3 regions of the Blautia sp. HCN-1074 genome follow, and region 1 is predicted to be linked to each of the others. Evidence: predicted binding sites of a transcription regulator. Region 1 holds the regulator's gene; each other region holds the start of a gene.
What was found. The regulator Rex, encoded in region 1, represses fermentation and respiration genes when NADH is low (regulators of the CRP and FNR family bind a similar motif). The targets are predictions, from matches to a motif close to ATTGTTAANTANTTAACAAT.
Positions count from the first base shown of each region.

Region 2: a site for Rex is predicted at 2,849-2,868, ahead of WKT11_RS08855 (complex I 24 kDa subunit family protein). Genes of this name have one in related genera too.
Region 3: a site for Rex is predicted at 4,156-4,175, ahead of WKT11_RS03605 (4Fe-4S dicluster domain-containing protein). Genes of this name have one in related genera too.

Region 1 is NZ_JBBKBP010000009.1:62,590-68,700, forward strand. Features, by position in the region: gene WKT11_RS09740 (S8 family peptidase) at 38-886, shown strand; gene WKT11_RS09745 (NADP-dependent isocitrate dehydrogenase) at 1,037-2,245, shown strand; gene abc-f (ribosomal protection-like ABC-F family protein) at 2,321-4,231, opposite strand; gene WKT11_RS09755 (redox-sensing transcriptional repressor Rex) at 4,545-5,192, shown strand; gene WKT11_RS09760 (NAD(P)H-hydrate dehydratase) at 5,403-6,111, shown strand, end outside.
Region 2 is NZ_JBBKBP010000008.1:37,962-44,072, reverse strand. Features, by position in the region: gene fdhF (formate dehydrogenase subunit alpha) at 1-328, opposite strand, end outside; gene WKT11_RS08860 (NADH-quinone oxidoreductase subunit NuoF) at 342-2,219, opposite strand; gene WKT11_RS08855 (complex I 24 kDa subunit family protein) at 2,216-2,698, opposite strand; gene WKT11_RS08850 (response regulator transcription factor) at 3,193-3,885, opposite strand; gene WKT11_RS08845 (helix-hairpin-helix domain-containing protein) at 3,896-4,726, opposite strand; gene WKT11_RS08840 (DMT family transporter) at 4,823-5,257, opposite strand; gene WKT11_RS08835 (hypothetical protein) at 5,372-5,686, opposite strand; gene WKT11_RS08830 (hypothetical protein) at 5,693-6,111, opposite strand, start outside.
Region 3 is NZ_JBBKBP010000002.1:311,652-317,762, reverse strand. Features, by position in the region: gene WKT11_RS03620 ([FeFe] hydrogenase, group A) at 1-1,590, opposite strand, end outside; gene WKT11_RS03615 (NADH-quinone oxidoreductase subunit NuoF) at 1,606-3,477, opposite strand; gene WKT11_RS03610 (complex I 24 kDa subunit family protein) at 3,474-3,953, opposite strand; gene WKT11_RS03605 (4Fe-4S dicluster domain-containing protein) at 4,252-5,757, shown strand; gene WKT11_RS03600 (YoaK family protein) at 5,945-6,111, opposite strand, start outside.

The DNA of each region.
Region 1 (6,111 bases):
TATCATAAAATGTTATAAGTGGATTGAGGAGTTGTTTATGATAAATTCAGATGATTCCGGCTATTCAGGAAAGGGCATTGGTGTCTGTGTGCTGGATACCGGGATTTATTCTCATATAGATTTTACAGGGCGGATACGGGCATTTCATGACTTCATCGGACACCGTATCCAGCCGTATGATGATAATTCTCATGGAACCCATGTATGTGGTATCATAGGCGGTGACGGAAGAGCTTCACAGGGGCGTATCAGGGGAGTTGCACCTGGCTGTGAACTGATTATGCTGAAAGTTCTGGACCGTATGGGAAACGGAAGAAAAGAGGATGTGCTGAGGGCTTTTCAGTGGATTTTGGAGAACCGGCGGTATTATGGAATCCGTGTGGTCAATATTTCTGTCGGAACGACTTGTCGAACATTTGAGGATCATAAGGTTTTGATTGATGGAGTAGAGCGGTTATGGGATGAAGGACTGGTTGTAGTGGCCGCAGCAGGAAATCAGGGACCTGGTCCGGGAAGCGTGACGGCGCCCGGAAGCAGCCGTAAGATCATTACCGTAGGCTCCAGTGATCTTCTCACGGGGCGGACTGCCATATCAGGAAGAGGACCGACTTTTGAATGTATCTGCAAGCCTGATCTGGTTGCTCCGGGAAATCATATACTTTCCTGTGCTTCGGGACCGGATAACGGATATGGAGTTAAGAGTGGCACATCCATGTCCACACCTCTGGTTTCCGGCGCGGCAGCACTGATGTTAGAAAAAAATCCGGAGCTGACAAATGTTCAGATTAAGATGAAATTAAAAGAATGTGCCAGAGATCTGGGACTGCCTAAAAATCAGCAGGGTTGGGGAGAATTGGATTTGGGACATCTTATGCGATCAGTATGAATTAATTGTACAATTGCAGAAATACCACTTTACCATACAAAAGCATTGACGAATGGTCAGATTTCGGCTATTATGATAGTTAATTGATTATCAAAGGTGCTGTACACACAGTGAACAGTAAAATTATCAAAGCCAAAGAGGAGGACTAACATGAAAAAAATTCAGATGCAGACACCACTTGTGGAAATGGATGGAGATGAGATGACCAGAATTCTCTGGAAGATTATTAAAGATGAACTTATTCTCCCATATATTGATTTGAATACTGAGTATTATGATCTTGGCCTGGAATACAGAAATGAAACTGATGACCAGGTAACTGTTGACGCAGCAGAAGCTACCAAGAAGTACGGCGTTGCAGTTAAATGTGCAACGATTACTCCGAATAAGGCGAGAATGGAAGAGTACACCTTAAAGAAAATGTACAAAAGCCCGAATGGAACGATTCGTGCGATTCTTGATGGAACCGTATTTCGTGCTCCGATTGTTGTAAAGGGTATCGAGCCATGTGTTAAGAACTGGAAGAAACCGATCACGATCGCACGTCATGCATACGGTGATGTGTATAAGAATACAGAGATGTACATTGATGGACCAGGAGATGCTTATCTGGTATTTGAAGGTGCTGACGGACAACAGAGAAAAGAATTGATTCATCACTATGAAGGCCCGGGGGTTCTTCAGGGTATGCACAATCTGGATAATTCTATCACAAGTTTTGCAAGATGTTGCTTTAATTATGCGCTTGATACGAAACAGAATCTGTGGCTTGGCGGCAAGGATACGATTTCCAAGATTTATGACGGACGTTTCAAAGAAATTTTTGCAACGATCTATGAGAATGAATTCAAGGATAAATTCGAGGCAGCAGGCATTGAATACTTCTACAGTCTGATCGATGATATTGTAGCCCGCGTTATGAAAGCGGAAGGTGGATTTATCTGGGCGTGCAAGAACTATGATGGTGATGTTATGAGTGATATGGTTTCTTCTGCGTTTGGTTCTCTGGCTATGATGACATCCGTTCTGGTATCCCCTCAGGGTTATTATGAATATGAGGCTGCTCACGGAACTGTACAGAGACACTATTATCGTCATCTGAAGGGCGAAGAGACCTCCACAAACTCTGTGGCAACAATTTTTGCATGGACTGGTGCACTGAGAAAAAGAGGCGAATTAGATGGCAATAAAGATCTGATGGAATTCGCAGACAAGCTTGAGAAAGCTACTCTGGAGACGATCGAGAGCGGTAAGATGACAAAAGACCTTGCATTGATTACTTCTCTTGAGAATGTAACCGCGCTGAATAGTAAGGAATTTATTCTTGCAATCAGAGAAAAGCTGGATGAGATTTTATAATTTGTAAATGATTATGTCTCAAAACTGATAGATCGTATTTTATAAGATATATAATAAAAATGGGAGGAACCTGCATTATGCAAGTTCTTCCCATTTTTCATATAATCCCTCAAGTTCTTCGGTAATTGCGGACTTCTCTTTGCTGAGTTTTGCACATTCTGCTACGTTGGTGCAGATATCCGGGAGAACCATGGTTTCGTCGATTTCTTTGTCTCTTGTTTCAAGTTCTTCAATACGGGCTTCAACTTTTTTCAATTCATTTTCGCGTTTTCTTTGGCGTGCCTGTTCTTCTTTCTGTTGTTGCCAGGAGAGTTTATTGTCAGATGCCTGTTTGGCTTCTGCGATTGCCTGGGCGGCAGCGGGTGCATATTTTTCAGTCAGTTCTTCTTTCTTTTCCAGATAATAATCATAGTCTCCGATATAATTTACGACTGCCTGGTTAGTCAGATCCAGAATTCTGGTAGCTGTCTGATTGATGAAATATCGATCGTGGGAGACATAGAACACGGTTCCGGTATAGCTGTTTAATGCCTCTTCCAGGATTTCCTTGGATGCGATATCAAGATGGTTGGTAGGCTCATCGAGAATCAGAAAGTTTGCCTCTGAAAGCATCAGCTTGGCGAGAGATACACGGCCTCTTTCTCCACCGGAGAGGGCAGAGATGAGCTTAAATACATCGTCTCCTGTGAACAGGAAAGCAGCGAGCATATTTCGAATCTCTGTTTCTGTAAGAGTAGGATAAGCATCAGAAATTTCTTCAAAGATAGTTTTCTCCATATGCAGTACGTGATGTTCCTGATCGTAATAGCCAATCTGAACTTTAGAACCAAGACTGAATCTGCCGCCGTCTGCATCAATCAGTCCATTGATGATCTTTAACATGGTAGTCTTACCGGTTCCGTTATTACCAATCAGAGCTACACGTTCTCCACGCTTGATCTCAAAAGAGATATCGCTGAAAAGTGTCTGCCCCGGGAAAGATTTGGAAAGGTTCTCTACAGTGAGAACGTCGTTTCCGCTGATAAATCTTGGTTCCAGTGAGATTCGCATCTGGTTCTGGATTTCCTGTGGCTTATCGATACGCTGAATCTTATCCAGCATTTTTTCACGGCTCTCCGCGCGCTTAATTGACTTCTCACGGTTAAAGGATTTCAGTTTGGCAATAACAGCCTCCTGATGTTTGATATCACGCTGCTGGTTAAGATAAGCTTTATACTGCGCGTCACGAAGCTGTGCTTTTTTGAGTGCATAGGCGGAGTAATTTCCACTGTACATACGCATAGTGCCGGCTTCAATTTCTACTACCTTAGTGACTACCTTGTCAAGAAAATAACGGTCATGGGATACAATAAATACAGCTCCCGGATAGTTGAGCAGATAAGTTTCCAGCCAGGAAATACTCTCCATATCAAGGTGGTTGGTAGGCTCATCCAGCAGAAGGATATCCGGGCTGGAGAGAAGCAGTTTACCGAGAGCAACACGTGTTTTCTGACCTCCGGAGAGAGTTTCAATCTGGCGTTCGAAATCATCTTCGGTAAAGCCAAGACCTTTTAATACGCCCATGATCTCGCTTTTGTATGCGTATCCGTTTTCCAATTCAAACTGGTGGCTCAGTCTCGTATAAGTATTCATCAGACTGTCCAGAGCATCACCTGTGGTTGTTTTCATCTCCTGTTCCAGAGAACGCAGGCGATTCTCCATATCAATGATGTGCTGCTTGGTAGAAATCAGCTCCTCATAAATCGTGTGGTGTCCATGGATATCCTGGTACTGGGCGAGATATCCGATATTTTTATCTTTGGCAAGGACTACGTTTCCCGAATCAGGTGAGAGCTCGTGCATGATGATACGCAGCAGGGTAGTTTTACCGGCACCATTATTGCCAATCAGAGCTGCTTTTTCACGGTCTTCTATATGGAAACTGGCGTCTTGAAGGATGACTTTTTCGCCAAAAGATTTACAGATATTCTGACATGATAAAATCATAAGAATTCCTCCATTTATAATTTGTCCGCGTACTATTATAATCGAAAAAAGTTGTTTTTGAAAGTATTTTAAATGAATTTATCTATTTCTACAAAGATATTCGTTGCTTAGTAGTGCAATCCCAATTTGTTCCAGACTGCCGGAAATGATAGAAAGTTATAGATAAAAAATAGAAAATACCGTTTTATAAGATAGTTTCTGAGGTAAATTGATAAAAAATGCAGAATTATTTGGTGAAAAAGTACAGAATTAGTTTGACAATAAAATAACATCTGGGTATAATTGACATAGACAAGTTAAGGAGGGAAAATTTGTGGAAGCTAAGGAAATTTCAAAAGCGGTGATTAAACGTCTGCCACGTTATTATCGCTACCTCGGTGAGTTGATGGAGGAGAATGTTGAGCGTATATCTTCCAATGATCTCAGCAAAAAGATGCATGTGACAGCTTCCCAGATTCGTCAGGACTTAAATAATTTCGGCGGTTTTGGTCAGCAGGGTTATGGCTATAATGTACGTTATTTATACACAGAGATCGGCAAGATCCTTGGACTGGATACAGTACATCCGATGATTATTCTTGGTGCCGGTAATCTGGGACAGGCGCTGGCCAATTATGTGGACTTCGAAAAACGTGGTTTTAAACTGGTTGGTATTTTTGATGTAAATCCTGTACTTGAGGGAATTGCGGTGCGCGGAATCGAGATACAGATGTTAAGTGATCTTCCATTTTTTCTGAAGGAGAATGAGGTAGAGATTGCTATTTTGACTCTTCCGAAGAATAAAGCCAAAGAGATGGCGAAGATTTTAATTGATAATGGAATTAAGGCAATCTGGAACTTTGCACACATTGATCTGGATGCTCCGGAGGATGTAATGGTTGAGAATGTACATCTTTCAGAGAGCCTTATGACTCTGTCCTATAACCTGAGTGAATACAGGAAAGAGCACGAAGGCGAGTAGAACATGATGTGGAACACAAGGCTGTGGTCATCTGATCACAGCTTTTCTGAATTTAGCAGGATGATTTGGCTTATTCACAACTATAAAATGAAAGTGGATTTAAAATATCCGTCTGGCCAGAATGGCTGAGAAATTTATTCTGTATAAAATTACGTGGTGGAACAAATTAAATATTTGATGAAATACGGGAACATACGGGGAGGTGAACAGATGAGAGGAGTTGTGACTGCGGCAGAAATGAAGGCGCTGGATGCAAATACGATTGAGAAAGCCGGAATTCCTTCGCTGGTATTAATGGAGCGTGCTGCATTACAGACTGTTACAGAAATCATAAAGCGGGTGAATACGAAGGATAAAGAGAAAATCCTGGTGGTCTGCGGAACCGGGAATAACGGAGGAGACGGACTGGCAATTGCCAGATTACTCCATTTACACGGATTTAAAACGTGGTATTATATTGTTGGAAATGAAGAAAAAATGACAAAAGAAACTTCCAGTCAGCTTCGCACAGCAGAGTATTATCATACTCCACGGGTGCATAACCTGATTCTGGATGAATATACTACTATAGTAGATGCCATTTTTGGAGTTGGACTCAGCAGACCGATAGAGGGAAAATACGGAGAACTTATCAGCGAATTAAATCAGGCATCTGCGTTTAAAGTTGCGGTGGATATTCCTTCAGGGATTGATGCAGATACAGGATTCGAGAAAGGAATCGCTTTCCGGGCCAATCTTACGGTTACATTTGCTTTTCGAAAGAGAGGCCTGTGTTTCTATCCGGGGCGTATGTATGGTGGGGAGATCATTGTGGCGGATATTGGGATTTATTCAATGCCTGATAAGAAAATCCGAATGAATTACCTGGAAAGAGAAGATTTGAAAATGCTTCCGGACAGACTTCCCTATGGGAATAAGG
Region 2 (6,111 bases), on a different contig from region 1:
TACAGTCACCGTTTGCCTCGCATGAGAAGCAATGTACACGATGGTCGGAAAGAAGGAGGTCAAGTGTATCTTTACGATATGCAACTACCTTCTCGGACATTGTCTGTACTTCGTCTCCTTCTGAACAGCGAAGTGTACATGCCGTATCAAATTTGGTTCTGCCATTGTTTGTTACTTCTACCACGCATAAACGGCAGGAACCATCCGGCAATACATTCTCCAGATAGCAGAGTGTAGGAATCTCCACTCCGATCTGTCTGGCAGCCTGCAGAATAGTCGTACCTTTCTCTACCTCTGCAGGAATTCCATCTATTGTCAAATGAATCATCTTTTCACCCTCCTTAATTCACAGAAATTGCACCGAATACACAATTTTCCAGACATGTTCCGCACTTAATACACTTGGAGGTATCAATGCTGTGAGGCTCTTTCTTATTTCCTGTGATAGCACCAACCGGGCAGTTTCTTGCACACTTGGTACATCCTTTACATTTTTCAGGATCGATCACATAAGAACGCATTGCCTTACATACATGAGCTGCGCACTTCTTATCTACGATATGTTCTACATATTCATCACGGAAGTTCTTTAAAGTGGAAAGTACCGGAAGCGGTGCACTCTTACCAAGTCCGCAAAGTGAACGGTCTTTGATAAAGTTTCCAAGATGTTCCAGTTTCTCCAGATCTTCCATCTCACCTTTACCATCTACGATCTTCTCAAGAATCTCAAGCATACGTTTCGTACCGATACGGCAAGGTCCGCATTTACCGCAGGATTCTCTCTGAGTAAAGCCCATGAAGAATCGTGCAACCTCTACCATACAGGTATGTTCGTCCATAACTACCAGACCACCGGAACCAACGATCGCTCCGTATTTCTTGACAGAGTCAAAGTCAAGCGGTACATCCAGATGTTCTTCTGTCAGACATCCGCCGGACGGACCACCAATCTGAACAGCCTTGAATGCAGCGCCGGATTTCAGTCCTCCACCGATATCGAAAATAATCTCTCTTAAAGTTGTTCCCATCGGAACTTCGATCAGACCTGTATTTTCGATAGAACCGGTCAATGAGAAAGTCTTTGTTCCAGGTGAACCCTCTGTACCGATACTTCTGTACCAGTCAGCACCTTTGAGAATGATTTCCGGAATATTTGCATAAGTTTCTACGTTATTAAGAACTGTAGGTTTCGCCCAGAGTCCCTGCTCTACTGTACGAGGCGGTTTTACACGAGGCATACCTCTGCTTCCCTCGATAGAAGCAGTAAGGGCAGAGCCTTCACCACATACGAAAGCACCTGCACCACGGTTGATATGCATATGGAAAGAGAATCCTGTTCCGAGAATATTGTCTCCCAGAAGTCCGTTCTCCTCCAGAACTGCAATTGCATGTTTCAGACGTGCTACAGACTGCGGATATTCTGCACGTACATAAATATATCCATGCTGTGCTCTTACTGCGTAAGCTGCAAGCATCATACCTTCGATCAGACGATACGGATCACCTTCCATTACGGAGCCATCCATAAATGCTCCCGGGTCACCCTCATCACCATTACATACTACATAATGAACAGGATCAGCCTGACGGGCTACCTGAATCCATTTCTTACCAGCCGGGAAGCCACCGCCTCCACGTCCGCGGATACCGGATTTATCAACCTGATCGATAACCAGATCCGGATCCATCTCAAACATCGCTTTCTCCAGCGCCTGGAAACCACCGCTTGCTATGTATTCCTGCAGAGATTCCGCATCAAATTTGCCACAGTTTTTCAGAACGATTCGTGTCTGTTTTGCGATAAACGGGATATCCTGTGGTCCGCGGCTTACCTTACCGCCTTTCTGATAAAGCAGTCTCTCGATTGTCTCGTTTCCCTGAACGCTCTTTTCAAAAATCTCCTGGCAGTCTTCGATCTGAACCTTTGTATACTGGATTACGTCGTCACCCTTCTGGATACGAACCAGCGGTCCAAGTTCACAGACACCCTGACATCCGGTTTTCTTCACACCTACGTGTGCATCTTTGTCATGAGGTCCAAATTCAATACTTACTCCCGGGGCATCCTTGGCGATCTCCAGGAATTTCTCATAAATCTTCTGGGAACCGGTCGCTACACATCCGGTACCTGAACAGACGAGAATACGACAGTCATAAGAATCCAGCACCTTTATGGCTTCTTCTCTGACCTGGTCCAATGCTTCTTTATTCTGGATCATCCCTGTTCGCCCCCTCTCAGTTTATCAATCAGCTCATCTGCTTTCTCCGGTGTCATTCTCGGATGAACATCATCATTGACCATCATTGTCGGCGCAAGTCCGCATGCACCAAGACAGGAAACTGTTTCCACTGTAAACATCATATCGTCTGTCGTCTTTTTTGTCTTGGACAGACCAAGTTTCTTATACAGTTCTTCCAGAACCGGAATGGATTTTCTTACATGACAGGCTGTTCCGTCACAGACCTTGATCACATATTTACCTTTTGCCTCGAATGAAAAGTTCTCATAGAATGTTGCAACACTGAATGCTTTCGCTTCTGTTACTCCGATCTGATCAGCCACATAGGTCAGCAGTTCTCCCGGCAGATATCTGTACACGCCCTGAATATCCTGCATGATCGGAATCAGTGATGCCGGCTTTTTACCATAGAAAGCAATAATCTCGTCCGCTTTCTGATAAAATGATTGATCTAGCATTTCGCACCCTCCTTATACCTTCTTTTTCTCTTTTTATTGCACTCTTTACATATTGTAACGATAATTATAATCCTTTTTCGTCATTTTAACAACCTGATTTATAGAAATTTTCTAATTTTATATCATTTTTCTCTATAAATGTTGCTTTTGTTTGTTTAATTTTTGTCAAATCAATAAAATTATACACTAAAGTAAATAAGACAAAACAAAACATCACATAAAGTTGACAAGATATTCTCGATCCTGTCTGGAGGATTTTTATATCATAGAAATATTACTGAGTAATTTCCTATGATACTGATACAATGATACTGATACAAAAAAGCTGATATTTCATAACCATATGATTTATGAAATATCAGCTTCTTTGTTTTCTGTTATATTACAGCTATTTCCAATCTTCACAACTGCATTACAATTTCATCTTTAAAATTTTTCCTTGTCAATCGGATATTTGCAATTGAAGAAAGGAACTTACTTGATTCGGTTAAATCTTATTGTGCCTGGAAATAATATCCCACGCCCCATTTGGTGTGCACGTATTTCGGCTCACTCGGATTGGTTTCAATCTTCTCGCGGAGGCGGCGGATATGTACATCCACTGTACGCACATCACCCGGATATTCGTATCCCCATACAATATTCAGCAGGTTCTCACGGCTGTAAACTTTATTCGGGTTAAACACGAGAAGTTCCAGTACGTCGAATTCCTTCGCTGTCAGATTGATCTCTCTGCCTGCGATAAACACACGTCTTCCTTCGCAGTCCATACGAAGATCGCCCACCTCGATACTCTTGGCTTTTTCCTTCTCCTCATGGTCACTTCCTGCACGTCGCATGATTGCTTTGATACGCGCTTTCACCTCCAGGATGTTAAATGGCTTGGTGATATAATCATCAGCGCCATATTCCAGGCCAAGAATCTTGTCCATATCTTCGCCCTTAGCTGTCAGCATCACGATTGGTACGTTGGAAAATTCGCGAATCTGCTGACACACTTCCAGTCCGTCCATCTTTGGCAGCATCAGATCCAGAAGGATAATATCGTATTTTTTATCTTTTGCTTTCTCTACTGCTTCTTCTCCATCGTAAGCGCAGTCCACTTCCATACCATCCTGCTCAAGACTGAAACGGATTCCTTTTACAATCAGCTTCTCATCATCTACTACCAAAACTTTCCTGCTCATTCGGTTCTCCTTATCCTACTACTATCTCATCTTTTATCTTTGCAAAAGTACCTTCTTTGATACCCTGTACATTCATAATATCTTCTATCGCAGCAAACGGCCCGTTCTCCTGCCGGTAGGCAATAATCGCCTGCGCACGTGTCGCACCGATTCCTGTCAGTGTGGTAAGCTGGGTTACATCTGCTGTATTTATGTTGATCCTGTTATCCTGCTGAGCCTGAGCGGCTATCCCTGTGTTCTGTCCTGTCCCGGCACTTCCGTTCATCTGTCCATCTGATGCTCCGGCCATCTCTGCCGGATCCAACCCCTGCTGCTCCATCTCTTCCTGTGTAAGAATATAAAGCTGCTGTCCGTCTGTCAGAACTCCTGCACGGTTTACACAATTCTGCACTGCCTTAGGAAGATATCCTCCGGCTGCCTCAATAGCCTGAAACACCCGGCTTCCGGCTGCCAGCTGAAAGACTCCCGGATTTGCAACTGCTCCGCACACATCTACATAGATCATCTCAGGCTGTGTTTCCCCAGTTGAATTTATCTCCGTCCCATTACCCGCATCTGAACCACCTGATTCTGCCTGTTTTTTCCGGGACTCTGCAGAACTGCCATCATCATTCTGTCGGTCTTCTGTATCAGCTTTCTTCTCAGCTGTATCTTTCTTCGACTTCTGTCCTGATGTTTTCTCTTCCGATGACTCCGCATCCACCTCTGCCTTTGCTTCCTGCAATCCATCTATCAGAAACTGTGCCTCTCTGCTCTTACATCCTGTCAGTCCTGTAAGAAACAAAGTTCCACATAATATCAGTGTCACAGTATAACAACATCTGTTTTTTATTTTTATCATAAGGGTCCTCCTCTTATTTCTCAGAGTAAGAGTCCCCCTGTCCATAATGCCACCCTTATTGTAACGAAATCTTAATGATTTTACAATAGTAAACTCTTATTTTTGCCACTTAAATATAACAATTCCGGAAATCGCGATCAGCAATCCTAGGATTTTGCGCCATTCAAAGGGTTCTTTATCTACCCCAAACAGCCCGGCCAATTCAATTACATAGGCAACTGCCAGCTGAGAAATAACAATCAGCATTGCTGCCTTTGCCGGTCCAAGAGCTCCCATGCTCTGGATTACTGTAATTGTAATAAACGCTCCGATCACACCACCAAGGAGTGTATATTTATTGTCCACCTGCCAGAGTGCAGCCACACTTTCCCGGCCTGTAAAAAGCCAGGCAAAAACACAGACTGCAAAAGCCGACAGCTGCACCCAGCCGGTTGATACCCAGAGACTGGTCTGCTTTGTCACCTCCGTGTTAAAAACACCCTGAATACTCATCAGCGCCCCTGAAATCAATGCCACTATAAATCCCCACATAAATCTGCCCTCCTGGATAATATGATCATTCTGCTTACTCCGGTAATCATTCCTGTACCGAAAAGAGGCACCGCCTTTTAGCAGTACCTCTTGTTTTCTTTAGTATTAGTCTATTCAGTTACGAAAAAAACATACAGTAAATTTCTTCATTGCGGAGTATGGACTGTAAACTCTGGATTTATCCTTGGAGGTCTTATTCCAGGAACGTACTGTCACATACCAGGTGTCTTTCTTTACGTTTGTAAAGGTTACAGTTACAGTATTTTTGCCTTCTGTACGTTTCACGTATTTCTTAACAGGATATTTCTCTCCTGCGGAGGTTTTGTATTTGTTTCCAAGCAGGATTTCATAACCTGTGGCATTTTTGCATTTTGTGTAAATGTCTAACTCATCACTAAAGTAACGAGAATGCGACGCGCAGTTATTCAAATCTGATCAGGCACCCAGAACAGCGGACATCTTAATTTCTTTTTCCGTTTCACTGAGGTCAAAATCGCCGCCATCTTCCACAGTCATGTGTACCTCATACAGTACATCTTCTGTCAGCGTATCCGGTGTTTCACCATCTTCTGTCTGGATATGCCATTTTTCTGTCGGAACTTCCTTCAAGGTACCATCTGTACCATATGCATACAGCTTCAAAGAACCTGTTTCCCCTGAGATTCCTTTCATACGTATTGCAACGGTCGTATTCGGATGTACATTTTCAACTGTGATCGTGTTCAGCCATCCTTCCACATCTCCCTGACCACCGTCTGCTGCAAATTTTTCCTGGCTTAACACATTGCGCATTGCCTGATCCAGATCCACCTTGCGGTAAGGCATTTCCGGCAGATATACAAACCTATCCTGAA
Region 3 (6,111 bases), on a different contig from region 1:
AGTAGTATTATCTGCATTATACAGCCCCTTAGCTCTTAAGAACTTCGTTCTGTCACCGGCTCTTGTCGGCTGTCCGCCACCCATGATACATCCACGACGACATGCCATAACTTCGATCAGATGATATTCTTTCTCTCCATTCTTAACCTGATCCATAACTTTTCTTGCATTTGCAAGTCCGCTGGCAACGCAGATATTGAGGTTCATACCCTCATATGGAACTGTAAATTCCTTGATGCCATCATCTCCACGAACGCCACATTCTGCGATTTCATGCATGGATTCTTTGCTGTGATCTGGTGTGAGTCGACGAAGTACTGCCTCTGTAACACCACCGGTAACGCCAAAGATAACACCACCGCCGGATCCGAATCCGAATGGCATATCACATGCTTCCGGATCGAGAGCTGCAAAATCAATACCGAAGTTATCGATCATACGGAGTAATTCTGTAGTTGTGATAACAATATCTGTATCCTGTTCGCCATCTGTAAAGCTGTTCGGACGGATTGCCTCTGCTTTCTTTGCTGTACATGGCATAATAGAAATCATAACAGTCTTCTTGCCTGCTGCATGTTCCGGTTCACGGAAATATTCTTTGATAACTGCTGAAAGCATTCCCTGTGGGGAACGGCATGTAGAAAGATTTGGAATGTAATCTTTGTACTGGTCTGTAATAAATTTTACCCATGCAGGACAGCAGGATGTAAGAAGAGGAAGTTTCTCGCCTTTCTTAATCCGGTCGAGGAATTCGGCACTTTCTTCCATGATAGTAAGGTCAGCACTGAAAGAAGTATCATAAACTTCATCAAATCCCATTCTGTGAAGCGCATTAACAATCTTACCCATTACACTCTTACCTTTGGTAAGTCCATAGTGGTCGCCTACCGCTACACGTACCGCCGGAGCAACCTGTGCAACTACACGGATATTTGGATCAGCAAGTGCCTCCCAGGCCTCATCCATATGCGTTTTAATGGAAATTGCACCAGTCGGGCAGAATACACGACACTGTCCACAGTTTACGCACTCTGTTTCTGCAATTTTCTTATTAAATGCAGGCATTACCATAGCTTCTGTTCCACGGAATGCGAAACCTAAAGCACCGATTCCCTGAAGCTCCTCGCAGGCACGCACACAGTCACCACAGAGAATACATTTGTTCGGATCACGTACCAGAGACGGAGAACTTGTATCCAGTTCATGATGTTCTCTGGTATTCTCAAAACGAATATTCTGTACACCCAGACGATGTGCCAGTTCCTGTAAAATACATTCACCGCTCTTAACACAGGTTGTACAGTCGCGGCAGTGGGCTGCCAGAAGCAGTTCAACAATCAGTTTTCTGTATTTTTTGATACGTCCGGAATTCGTATAGATTACCATTCCGTCTCGTGGTTCTTCTGAACAGGATGCAAAAGTTTTGCCTCTGTCGTCTTCTACTGTACATAAACGGCAGGCACCGAAAGTTGATACCTCTGAGTGGTAGCACAGTGTCGGAATATTGATTCCTGCCTTGCGGATGACAGACAGGACATTTTTTTCATCGGTAAATTCTACCTTTCTACCGTCAATTATCATATGGCCCATAGTGTATCCTCCCTTCTATGCTTCCACGTATACAGCATCAAAGTTACAGTTATCTTTACATGCACCGCACTTGATACAGATATCGTTATTAATGTGATGTGGATGTTTGATCTTACCTGAAATAGCTCCCGCCGGGCAGTTCTTCGCGCATTTACCACAGCCGATACAGAATTCAGGATTAATGTGGAACTGACGAAGTGCTGTACATACTTTTGCACGGCATTTCTTATCAAGGATATGTTCCTCATATTCATCACGGAAACGTTTGAGAGTACTGATAACAGGAAGAGGCGCACTCTTGCCAAGGCCACACAGAGCCATATTCTGAACCATATTTGCAAGTTCTTCCAGTTCATCCAGATCAGACATCTCGCCTTTACCGGCAACAATTCTCTCAAGGATCTCAAGCATACGCTTGGTGCCTTCACGACATGGAACACATTTACCGCAGCTCTCACGCTGAGTAAAGTTCATAAAGAATCTGGCAACCTCTACCATACAGGTATTCTCGTCCATAACTACCAGACCACCGGAGCCCATGATTGCATCTAATTTCTTTACAGAATCAAAATCAAGAGGTGCATCCAGCTGATCAAGGATCAGGCACCCGCCGGACGGACCACCGATCTGAACACCCTTAAATGCCGCACCACTCTTTAAGCCGCCGCCGATATCATAGATAATATGGCGAAGCGTAGTTCCCATTGGAACTTCGATCAGGCCTGTATTCTCGATAGAACCAGTCAGTGAGAATGTCTTGGTTCCCGGGCTTCCTTCTGTACCGATCGTACGGAACCAGTCGGCTCCCTCAAGAATGATCTTTGGTACATTAGCATAAGTTTCTACGTTATTAAGAACAGTAGGCTTGCCCCATAAACCTTTCTCTACTGTACGAGGTGGTTTTACACGTGGCATGCCTCTGTTTCCTTCGATGGATGCAGTAAGGGCAGATCCTTCACCACATACGAAAGCTCCGGCACCTCTGTTGATATGTAAATGGAAATTTACACCGGAATCTAAAATGTTATCACCTAACAGACCATATTTTTCGGCCTGTTCAATTGCCATTCTCAGTCTCTTTACAGAAAGCGGATATTCCGCACGAACATAAATATATCCATTCTCTGCGCCTACTGCATAAGCTGCAATCGTCATACCTTCAATCATCTTATATGGATCGCCTTCCATTACGGAACCATCCATAAATGCACCAGGGTCACCTTCATCACCATTACATACTACATAACGGGTCTTTTCTGCCTGACGGGCAACCTGGGACCATTTCTTACCAGCCGGGAACCCGGCACCACCACGGCCACGAAGACCTGATCTGGTAACTTCATCAATAACTTCCTGAGGAGACATGCTTCCTATTACTTTTGCAAGTGCCTGATAGCCACCGACAGCAATATATTCCTCGATAGATTCTGCATCGATCTTACCGCAATTCTCAAGAACGATACGGGTCTGCTGATTCAGGAAAGGAATATCATCCGGATGTGGACAGACAGTATCATGATCTCGATAAAACAGTCTCTCTACCGGTTTGCCTTCCAGTACAGTCCTCTCTACGATTTCCTTACAGTCTTCAGGCTGTACATGAACGTACTGATAATCATAAGGTTCAATTCTCATTAAAGGTCCAAGTTCGCATAAGCCCTGGCATCCTGTTTTTATTACGCCTACATGTGGCACATCTTTCTGCATTTCTACAGTAACACCATCAATGTCTTCACAAAGCCTTGCCATTTCGTCATAAATTTTCTGAGCTCCGGATGCGATACATCCTGTACCAGAACAGACAAGAACTCGACAGGTGTAAGATTTGATCTGCTCATTTACCTCTGCCTGTTTATTTAACAGGTCTTCCCTGCTCTTAATACTCATACGCACTCACCTCTCAATTCATTCAAAAGTTCAACAGCTTTCTCAGGAGTCATCTTCGGGTGTACTTCATCATTAACAGTCAGTGTCGGTGCAAGTCCGCAGGCACCAAGACAGGATACAGTTTCTACCGTAAAAAGCATATCGTCTGTTGTATGTTTCTTGTGGCTCAGTCCCAGTTCTTTCATCAGGGCCTCTTTAACAGGCATAGACTTTCTTACGTGACAGGCTGTTCCATCACATACTTTAATGATATATTTTCCTTTCGGCTCAAAGGAAAAATTCTCATAGAATGTAGCGACACTGTAGGCCTTAGCCTCTTTTACTCCGATTTCGGCAGCTACATAAGTCAGCAGTTCTCCCGGCAGGTAACGGTATTCTGCCTGAATATCCTGCATGATCGGAATCAGCGATGCAGCTGTACGTCCGTAGTGCTCGATAATCTCATCCGCTTTTCTGTAATAAGACTGGTCTAACATTCGGTTCCCTCCTTAAAAATATGTTTTTTGATTTCCACGCAGCTTTAGTTATTTTCAACATATGTGCTGTTGATATTATACAATATATGGTTAATTTACACAACATCATTTTTGCAATTTTCTGAAATTTATTTATTATTATCTTCTATAGATTTATATTGTTTGTTAATGTTTGGAATTGAAAAGCAATTTCTTTAACAGGTGTGTTAAATAAAAAACATGACATTTTTACCATTATTTGATATATTTTTAGTGTAGAAAAAGCGCGGAAATAAATATAATAGGAGATTAACAAAATATGAGAACTCTTGACACACCCGTAAAACAGATCCGGCGTAAGATTTTTGCAGAAGTTGCAAAGCTTGGCTTTCAGTCTACAGATGCATCTCTGATCCACGATATTGAGGCAATTCCCTATAATATCGTACAAGAGCGTGCACAGTATCGTGAAAGTATTTACCGTGAACGTGCCGTAGCCAGCGAGCGTGTGCGACTGGCAATGGGACTTTCTTTACGTCCTGAAAACAAAGCTGTTCATCTGACTGCCGGAGTTGAGGCTTCTAACATCGATGAGAAATATTATGAACCGCCGCTTATGCAGGTGATTCCTTCTGCATGCTCAGCCTGTCCTTCTAATATGTACGAAGTCAGCAATATGTGCAGAGGATGTGTTGCTCATCCATGTATGCAGGTCTGTCCTAAGGGTGCGATTTCCATGGTAAATGGTAAGTCACATATCGATCAGTCGAAGTGCATTAAATGCGGAAAATGCAAGTCTGTCTGTCCATATGATGCCATTGCCCATAAAGAACGTCCATGCGAACGCGCCTGTGGTGTAAAAGCTATTGAAAGCGATGAACAGGGACGTGCACAGATTAACCAGAGCAAATGTGTTTCCTGTGGTATGTGTATGGTAAGCTGTCCTTTCGGAGCTATTTCTGATAAATCTCAGATTTTCCAGCTTGCGCATGCGCTTCGTGAGGGAAATGAAATTATTGCTGAAGTTGCACCTGCTTATATCAGTCAGTTTGGTGATGACGTGACACCTGGAAAGTTCCATGCAGCTTTAGCGGCACTTGGTTTTACCGATGTATATGAAGTGGCACTTGGTGCAGATATCGGTGCAATCAGCGAGGCGCATCATTATGCGAATGAAGTGGCTACCGGACATCTTCCATTTTTACTTACTTCCTGCTGTCCTTCCTGGTCTATGCTTGCCAAGAAGCAGTTCCCTGCAATGATCGACAATATTTCCAGAGAGCTGACTCCGATGGTTGCAACTGCAAGAAGTGTCAAAAAAGAGCATCCGAATGCAAAAGTCGTATTCATCGGACCTTGCGCAGCCAAAAAATTGGAAGCAATGCGCACTTCTGTTCGAAGTGATGTTGATTTTGTTATTACGTTTGAAGAATTGTGGGGACTTTTTGATGCAAAAGAAATCAATCCGGCTGAAATAGAGCCATCTGCAAGTCTTCATAATGCTACTGCAGCCGGACGTGGATACGCAGTTGCCGGAGGTGTTGCCGGTGCAATCGAAGCATGTCTCAAGGAATACTATCCGGATGTACCGGTTCATATTGAACATGCAGAGAGTCTTGCAGAATGTAAAAAGATGTTGACACTCGCAAAGGTTGGCAAGTTAAATGGATGTATGATCGAAGGCATGGCCTGTCCGGGAGGATGCATGGGTGGTGCCGGAACAAATGCACCGTTTACAAAAGCTTCCAAAGCATTAAAGAGCTATCTTGCTTCTTCCACCGAGAAACTTCCTGCAAAGGAACTGGAAGACCTTGAATTGAACTAAATTTCTCAATCTTATTTTGTTATTTAAACTGCATCAATAACTACTTCGCAGATTTGGTTGAACTTTTAGAAAAAAGGCGAAAACGCTGTCTCGGAAGTTCTTTCCATGGGACAGCGTTTTCGCTTGTATACTTTTTGAATTGTCAGGCGGATAAAATCATCCGCTTTTGTTATTTGGTCTGATTTGGTTAAATAGTCTTATGTTCATGTTCCTCGTGAAAACGTTTATATTTTTCGACGAACATTAAGAGAAAACTTATCGTAAGGAACACACAGGATACCCAGATCATTCTTGTTCCGAAATGGATGGAGAGATTTCCACCGATACCGGCTCCCAGTGCAAACATAAAGATGA